Regions from separate parts of the Micromonospora sediminimaris genome, predicted to be linked through region 2. Evidence: riboswitches for the same ligand, from Rfam matches in the RefSeq annotation. Region 2 holds a riboswitch; the other holds the start of a gene.

Region 1 (3,856 bases), on a different contig from region 2:
AGAGCGGCGGGAAGTCCGGCTCGTCGGCGGCCACCTGTGCGGCACCGATCTGATACGCCTGCTCGACGGCCGCCTCGTCGGCGGCCCAGACCGGGGTGATGGTGATGGTCATGCCGGCAGCCTGCGCCAGCGACAGACGAGCGGGCCAGCGAATTTTCGCTGGCCCGCTCGGACGTTGGTCGGGAGGGACGATCGCACAACGCCTCCGGCGCTGGGTCGTAAAGACTGAAAGTCTACGGCGAAGCGCCCTCCCGCACGGAGCATCTTGCGCCGTCCGTTTGCGGTCGTCAAGTCCCTGGCGGCGTGTTTCGCTCACTCCCTGCGAAATGCCGCTTACTAATCCGTTCGTCGTCAGGTCAGCAGGCCCGCGTCGCGGGCGGCCCGCAACGAAGGCTTGATCCGGTGGGTGGGGCCGACCTCGCCGGCGACCGCGTCGAGGGTCTTCAGTCCTTCGCCGGTGTTGAACACCACCGTCTCGGCGGTCGGGTCCAGCCGGCCCGATTCGACAAGCTTGCGCAGCACCGCCACGGTCACCCCGCCGGCCGTCTCCGCGAAGACCCCGGTGGTACGCGCCAACAGGCGTACCCCCGATCGGATCTCGTCGTCGTCGGCGTAGTCCATCCAGCCACCGGTGCGGCGCACCGCCTCCAGGGCGTACAGCCCGGCGGCCGGGTCGCCGATGTTCAGCGACTTGGCGATCCCGGTCGGCTTGACCGGGGTGATGACGTCGGTGCCGCCGTGCAGTGCGGTGGCGATCGGGTTGCAGCCGGCCGACTGCGCCCCGAAGACCTTCCAGCCACCGGCCGGGGCCTCGACCAGGCCGATCTCGACCAGCTCGCTGAACGCCTTGTCAATCTTGGTGAGCAGCTCGCCCGAGGCCATCGGGATGACCACCTGGGCGGGGATCCGCCAACCGAGTTGCTCGGCCACCTCGTAGCCGAGCGTCTTGGACCCTTCCGCGTAGTACGGCCGCACGTTGACGTTGACGAAGGCGGTGTCCTCGAACTCGTCGGTCTCGACCAGTTCGCCGCAGAGCCGGTTCACGTCGTCGTACGACCCGTCGATGGCGACCAGGTCACCGCCGTAGACGGCGGTCGTGACGACCTTGCCCTGCTCCAGGTCGCTGGGGATGAAGACCACGGAGGGCGCACCCACCCGGGCGGCGTGCGCGGCCACGGAGTTGGCCAGGTTGCCGGTGGAGGCGCAGGCGAACCGGGAGAAGCCCAGCGCGCGGGCGGCGGTCAGCGCCACCGACACCACCCGGTCCTTGAAGGAGTGGGTGGGATTGGCGCTGTCGTCCTTGACCCAGAGCGGAGCGGTGATGCCCAACTCGGCGGCGAGCTGGTCGGCGGCCACCAGCGGGGTGAAACCCGGGTCCAGGGTGACCCGGGCGGCCGGGTCCTGGCCGGCGGGCAGCAGGGCGGCGTAGCGCCAGAGGTTGCGCGGGCCGGCCTCGATCTGCTCGCGGGTGACGGTGGCGAGTGCGGCCGGGTCGTAGTCGACCTCCAGCGGGCCGAAACACTCGTAACAGGCGTGCTGGGCGGCGAGCGGGTAGCGGGCCGAACAGGCCCGGCAGACCAGGGCACGGGCGGGGCTGGCGGCGGTGTCGATGCCGGACGGGGCGAGCGTCGACGTCATGTCGAAGTCCTCTCATCTTTCCCCGCATCGCACCCTGCGGCGGGGACGGAATTGGCACCTGCCCCGCCGGACGCTCAACGGTGAGCGCGCGAGGTGGTTGCCGGGGCGTCGTCGGGCCGTATCCCTCAGCCCCTCTGGATGAGGTATGCAGTTGTGTCGCCGAGTCTAGGCAATCCGGACGCGGCCGTCGCCTGCCAATCTCAGCCTGTGAGCGAAACCTCAGCGGCGCCGTTCGTGCCCCCGGCGCCGCTGAGCATCACCGTCAGGCTGGCACGGACCGCCGTTCGTCCTCGGCCAGGGCGACCGTGGCGGCCCCGCGTCGCCAGAGCGTGTCCACCGCCCAGGTGCCCGGGCCGAGCACCGCCACCAGGAAGAACGCCCAGCAGAAGAGGACGGACAGTTCGCCGTTGTTGCGCAGCGGCAGCAGCGCCTCGGGCTGATGGACGACGAAGTACGCGTAGGCCATGGAGCCCGACGCCACCAGAGCCGCGGGTCGGGTGAACAGGCCGAGGAGCACGAGGGCACCGCAGATCAACTGGATCATCGCGGCGTACCAGCCCGGCCACTGGCCGAGCGGCACCGCCTCGCCGGTGCCACGGTTGCCGCCGAAGACGCCGAAGACGGACGACATGCCGTGAATGAGAAATAACAGCCCGATGACAATGCGGAACAGGGACAGAGCCGGCCCGCCGAACCGGTCAGTACGCATTGGTACCTCCTACGAGTGGGGTGGTGGTACCAGAATGCGGAATCTATAGATAGTTGTCGATGCAATCTCTCTTGTTGGGAACGCTCCCACACTCAGTCTAGCGGCCGAAACTTTCGGGGGTACCCCTACCACGGAAACCTTATGGTCTGCTTACGTGGGTGGCGGGAGCACAAGCCGCCGTGGCCGGGTGCGACGATGCTCCGATGCCACCCACAACGGTCCGCAGCCCGGCCCCCGGTGGGCGTCGGCTCGTCGCCGTGTCGGTCTCGATCACCGCAACGCTCGGCCTGCTCGCCGGCTGCGCCCCGGCCGGCGGCCTCGCGAGTGCGCCGCCCGGCCCGACCCCGGCTTCCCGTGGACCCGGCAGCGCTCCGTCCGACGCCGCCGAGCTCGGCGGCACGCCCTCCCGGGACGGCGATCCCGGGGGAAGCAACGGCCCTACGTCCGGCTGCCCCGACTCCGGTGTGCGGATCACCTACCGCGGCGTCAGCGCCGCGATGGGGCTGCGGGCGATGGGCCTGGAACTGGTCAACTGCGGCGACCGCCCCTACCGGCTGCACGGCTACCCTGAGCCGCGACTGCGGGACGCGGACGGCGACGTCATCCCGGTTCGGGTGATCCGGGGCGCGAAGGGGATCACGTCCGGCTTCGACGACCCACCCCGCCCCCTGGTCCTGGCCCCCGGCGAGGCGGCCGGCACCGCCCTGCTCTGGCGCAACCTGGTCGACAACCCGACAGTGGTGGCGACCAACGCCGAGCACCTCGACGTCGCCCCGCTGCGCGGCCGACCCGCGCAACGGGTCGTCATACAGGGCCACATCGACCTGGGCAACACCGACCGGCTCGGGGTCAGCGCCTGGCAGAAACGCGAGCCGAGCACGCCGGAGCCGACGCGGGCGGTGCCCAACCCGCCGCCCACCACACCGGTCCCGCTGCTCTGACCGGACGGAGCACACGGGCCGAGCGGGCGCGGACAACGGGCTCAGCTGGTGATGTCCTTGCGGGTGAAACGCCAGAACGCCAGGCCCCAGAACACGGTCGCGTAGCAGATCGCCGAGACCGTGCCCCGCACGATGTCGTCGGTCTGTACGGGCGTGGAGAGCAGTCCCAACCACGCGGTGCTGTAGTGGGTCGGCAAAAAGGACCGGATCGCGCCGAGCGCGGTGATCTGGTCCAGGATGCTGGAGAGAATCCACAGCAGCACCGCGCCACCCACCGCGCCCAGCGCCGCGTCGGTGGTCACCGACAGCAGGAAGGCCAGGCCCGCGACCACCAGCAGGACGATCGCCAGGTACCCGAGCACCGCGAGCAACCGCAGCAGCCCCTCGCCCGGCTCCAACTGCGCGGCGACCGTGCTGCGCAGCGGCGACCAGCCGTAGCGCAGGGTGCCGATGGCCAGTGCCGTGCCGGCGAGCAGGATCAGTGCCAGCGCCGAGTACGCGAGCGCGACAAGCAGCTTCACCGTGAGCAGTCGGGCGCGGGGCACCGGAATCGCCAACAGGTAGCGCA
Region 2 (3,856 bases):
TGTCGGTGTGGATGGAGACCTGCACGCCGGAGGCGTCGGCGACCCGCAGGCAGGCGTCGATCGCCGCCGGGGTGGTGCCCCAGTCCTCGTGCAGCTTGAACCCGCCGGCCCCGGCCCGCAACTGCTCCCACAGCGCCTCCTCCGAGACGGTGTTGCCCTTGCCGAGCAGCAGCACGTTGACCGGGAACGTGTCGAGGGCCTCGTGCATCCGGGCCAGGTGCCAGGCGTTCGGGGTGACGGTGGTGGCCCGGGTGCCCTCCGCCGGGCCGGTGCCGCCGCCGACCAGGGTGGTGACTCCGCTGGCGAGCGCCTCGGCGACCAGTTGTGGGCAGATGAAGTGCACGTGGGTGTCGACCGCCCCGGCGGTGAGAATCCGGCCGTTGCCGGCGATCACCTCGGTGGCCGGGCCGATGACCAGATCCGGATGGACACCGTCCATGGTGTCCGGGTTGCCGGCTCGGCCAAGCGCGACGATCCGCCCGTCGCGCAGCCCGACGTCGGCCTTGACCACCCCCCAGTGGTCGAGGACGACCGCACCGGTGATCACGGTGTCCAGGGCGCCCTCGGCGCGGGTGGCCCGGGACTGACCCATCGACTCGCGAATCACCTTGCCGCCGCCGAAGACCGCCTCGTCACCGCCGGCACAGTGGTCGTGCTCGATCTCGATCAGCAGGTTCGTGTCGGCCAGCCGGATCCGGTCTCCGGTGGTCGGCCCGTAGAGGGCCACGTAGCGGTTCCGCTCCACGATGCTCACGCCTTCCGTCCTTCGTCCAGCGCTCCGGCGCACTCGCCGCGCAGGCCCGGCACGATCCGCGCGCCACCCAGCGGCACCAGGTCCACCCGGCGGCTCACGCCCGGCTCGAACCGCACCGAGGTGCCGGCCGGTACCGCGAGCCGCTGCCCCCAGGCGGCGTCCCGGTCGAAATCCAGCGCCGGGTTGGCCTCGGCGAAGTGGTAGTGCGACCCGACCTGCACCGGCCGGTCACCGGTGTTGACCACCAGCAGCGTGGTCACCGGCCGGCCGACGTTGATCTCGACAGGCCCGTCCGCCGGCAGGATCTCCCCGGGGATCACGGGATCGGGTGGTGCACAGTCACCAGTTTGGTGCCGTCCGGGAACGTCGCCTCCACCTGCACCTCCCCCAGCAACTCGGGGATGCCGTCCTGCACGTCGTCCCGGCTGAGCACGGTGCGTCCGGCGGCCATCAGGTCGACCACGGACGCACCGTCGCGTGCCCCTTCGAGCAGGAAGGCGGTGATCACCGCGACGGCTTCCGGATAGTTGAGACGCAGGCCGCGCTCGCGGCGACGTCGGGCGACGTCGGCCGCCACGTGGACGAGCAGGCGGTCCTGCTCGTGAGGGGTGAGATACACGGGTGCTCCCGGTGGATGTCCGCGCTCCCGACGCCGCCGGCCCGGCGCCTCGACGCGCCGCCGCACGGTTCGGGGTTCGCCCGCCGGCCCGACCCGCCACGCGCATCGGGCCTGGGAGTTCCACCCTCCCGGCCCACGTGACGGATCACCGGCGGTGGCTTCTCGGATGCGGACCGCACCGCCCACCGCTCAGCAGACCGTAAGGGATCACGCGCTTCCCCGGCAACACCCAACCGGCGTACGCCCCGGGTGGGAGGTCGGCGTGCCGGGGGTCGGGGTGAGGGTGGTCATAACGGGTGGACGCTGGGCGGTCAGCGGCTGCTAGCCTCGGCCGCAGGTCATGAGTGCCAGCGCCAAGCCCCGGCTCGCTGGCCGGCAACCCTCCACCGCGCAGGGGTGCCCCGGGTGAGGACCAGGCATCGGAGCGTTCTCCGGTGCAAGCGTGGCCTGGGTTCCCAGGTCATCACGACCTTGAGGAGAACCATGTCGTACCGCAGCCGACCCGCCGTGGCCCGCCCGGGCCTGACCCGACGCCGCCACGTCGACATGATGCGGGTGTGCAGCGCCGCGTGTAGCTGACCGCGTCGCCGCCGGTCACCGACGCTTCGGCTGACCGGGACCTGTTTTCGCTCCGTCATCGAACCCCATCCCAGCGGTCCGCCCTGCGGCGGACCGTCGGTGTGGCACGTCCGTGCCCGCCGCCGCTCGACCAGGAGACACCTGTGCGATTCCTTCCCACCCTGACCCGCGCCGCCGCCGTCGGCGTCGCCGCGATCCTCGGCGCCGCCACCCTGACCGCCTGCGGCTCCGACTCCGCCGGCAGTACCGCCGACAACCCGTACGGCCTGCTCCAACCGGGGGTGCTGCGGGCCGGCACGCTCACCGACGCCCCACCGAACGTCTACCTGAAGGACGGCAGGTTCACCGGCTTCGACAACGATCTGCTGGTCGCCGCCGCCGACAAGCTCGGCCTGACTGTGGAGTTCGTCGGCACCGACTTCTCCGCCCTGCTCGCCCAGGTCGGCAACCGGAAGTTCGACGTCGGCAGTTCCTCGATCACCATCACCGAGGCGCGGAAGAAGACCGTGGACTTCGGCAACGGGTACGACTTCGGCTACTTCGGGCTCGACGTGCCCGCCGGGTCGGCGCTTACCAGCTTCGACGAGCTGCCCGGCAAGCGGGTGGTGGTCGTGCAGGGCACCGTCCAGGACGACTACGCCACGAACAAGGGCCTCGACCCGGTGCGGGTGCCCGACTACAACGGCGCGATCAACCAGCTCAAGGCCGGTACCGCCGATGCCTGGATCGCCCCCGCCGAGATCGGCGAGAAGACCGCCGCGGACAGCGGCGGCAAGATCACGGTGGCGGCGAAGGAACTCAGCCCGGCACCGACGGCGTACGCCTTCGCCAAGGGCAACGACGCGCTGCGCGAGGCGCTGAACCGGGCCCTCGACGAGCTGATCGCCGACGGCACCTGGACCCGGTTGCAGGAGCAGTACTACCCGGGCCGGCCGATCCCGGCCGACTTCACCCCGGGCAGTGGTGACGTGTCGGCTCCGGCCGCTTCCTGACGGTAGGAGCACGAGCGAGCAGGGCGGAGGTTGACCGTGGATCCGTTGCGCACCCTGTGGGAGACGTTCTTCGACTGGGAGTCGATGCGTGAGGCGCTACCCGAGATGCTCACCGTCGGGTTGCCCAACACGCTGATCCTGGCGGTCACCGCCGCCCTGCTCGGCTCGGCGCTGGGCATCCTGCTCGCGGTCGCGGGCATCTCGCGTACCCGCTGGCTGCGGTGGCCGGCGCGGGTCTGGACCGACGTGTTCCGGGGCCTGCCGGCGGCGGCGACGATCCTGCTGATCGGTGTCGGCCTGGCCCCGCTGGGCATGCAGGTGTGGGGGCCGAACCCGTACCCGTTGGGCATCCTGGCGCTGTCGCTTATCGCGTCGGCGTACCTCGGGGAGATCTTCCGCTCGGGTATCCAGTCGGTGGAGGCCACCCAGTTGGAAGCGGCCCGCGCGCTGGGCTTCTCCTGGCGCGAGGCGATGCGGAGGGTGATCATCCCGCAGGGCATCCGGCGGATCCTGCCGGCCTGGGTCAACCAGCTCATCGCCCTGATCAAGGACTCCAGCCTGGTCTACTTCCTCGGCCTGCTGGCCAGTCAGCGCGAGCTGTTCCGGATCGGTCAGGACTACGCGGCCAACACCGGCAACCAGTCGGCGCTGCTGCTGGCCGGGCTGTTCTACCTCGCGCTGACCGTGCCGCTGACCCACGCCGTCAACTGGATCGACAAGCGACTGCGGCACGGCCGGCCGGAGGCCGGGCCCACCGACGACCCCGACGACCTGGACCTGGCGCTGCCCGGCGCAGCCGGAGGCAACCAACGATGAACACCTCGGTCAGCCTGAGCCTGCGCGACGTGCACCTCGCCTTCGGGCGTCACCGGGTGCTGCGCGGGGTGGACCTGGACGTGGCGCGCGGCGGCA

Evidence for each region. A riboswitch is a leader RNA that binds a small molecule or an ion and turns the genes downstream of it on or off. The one in region 2 is predicted to bind S-adenosylmethionine.
Region 1: it holds a riboswitch for S-adenosylmethionine, as region 2 does, so the genes downstream of both, thrC (threonine synthase) here and Vse01_RS09760 (ABC transporter substrate-binding protein) in region 2, are expected to answer to the same signal.

Annotation. Positions count from the first base shown of each region.
Region 1 is NZ_BOPD01000008.1:264,619-268,474, forward strand. It holds gene Vse01_RS06820 (GNAT family N-acetyltransferase) at 1-112, opposite strand, end outside; gene thrC (threonine synthase) at 352-1,638, opposite strand; SAM riboswitch class I at 1,648-1,783, opposite strand; gene Vse01_RS06830 (DoxX family protein) at 1,901-2,347, opposite strand; gene Vse01_RS06835 (DUF4232 domain-containing protein) at 2,551-3,288, shown strand; gene Vse01_RS06840 (ABC transporter permease) at 3,330-3,856, opposite strand, start outside.
Region 2 is NZ_BOPD01000011.1:98,204-102,059, reverse strand. It holds gene Vse01_RS09775 (urease subunit alpha) at 1-754, opposite strand, end outside; gene Vse01_RS09770 (urease subunit beta) at 751-1,074, opposite strand; gene Vse01_RS09765 (urease subunit gamma) at 1,071-1,373, opposite strand; SAM riboswitch class IV at 1,710-1,822, shown strand; gene Vse01_RS09760 (ABC transporter substrate-binding protein) at 2,096-2,944, shown strand; gene Vse01_RS09755 (amino acid ABC transporter permease) at 2,981-3,760, shown strand; gene Vse01_RS09750 (amino acid ABC transporter ATP-binding protein) at 3,757-3,856, shown strand, end outside.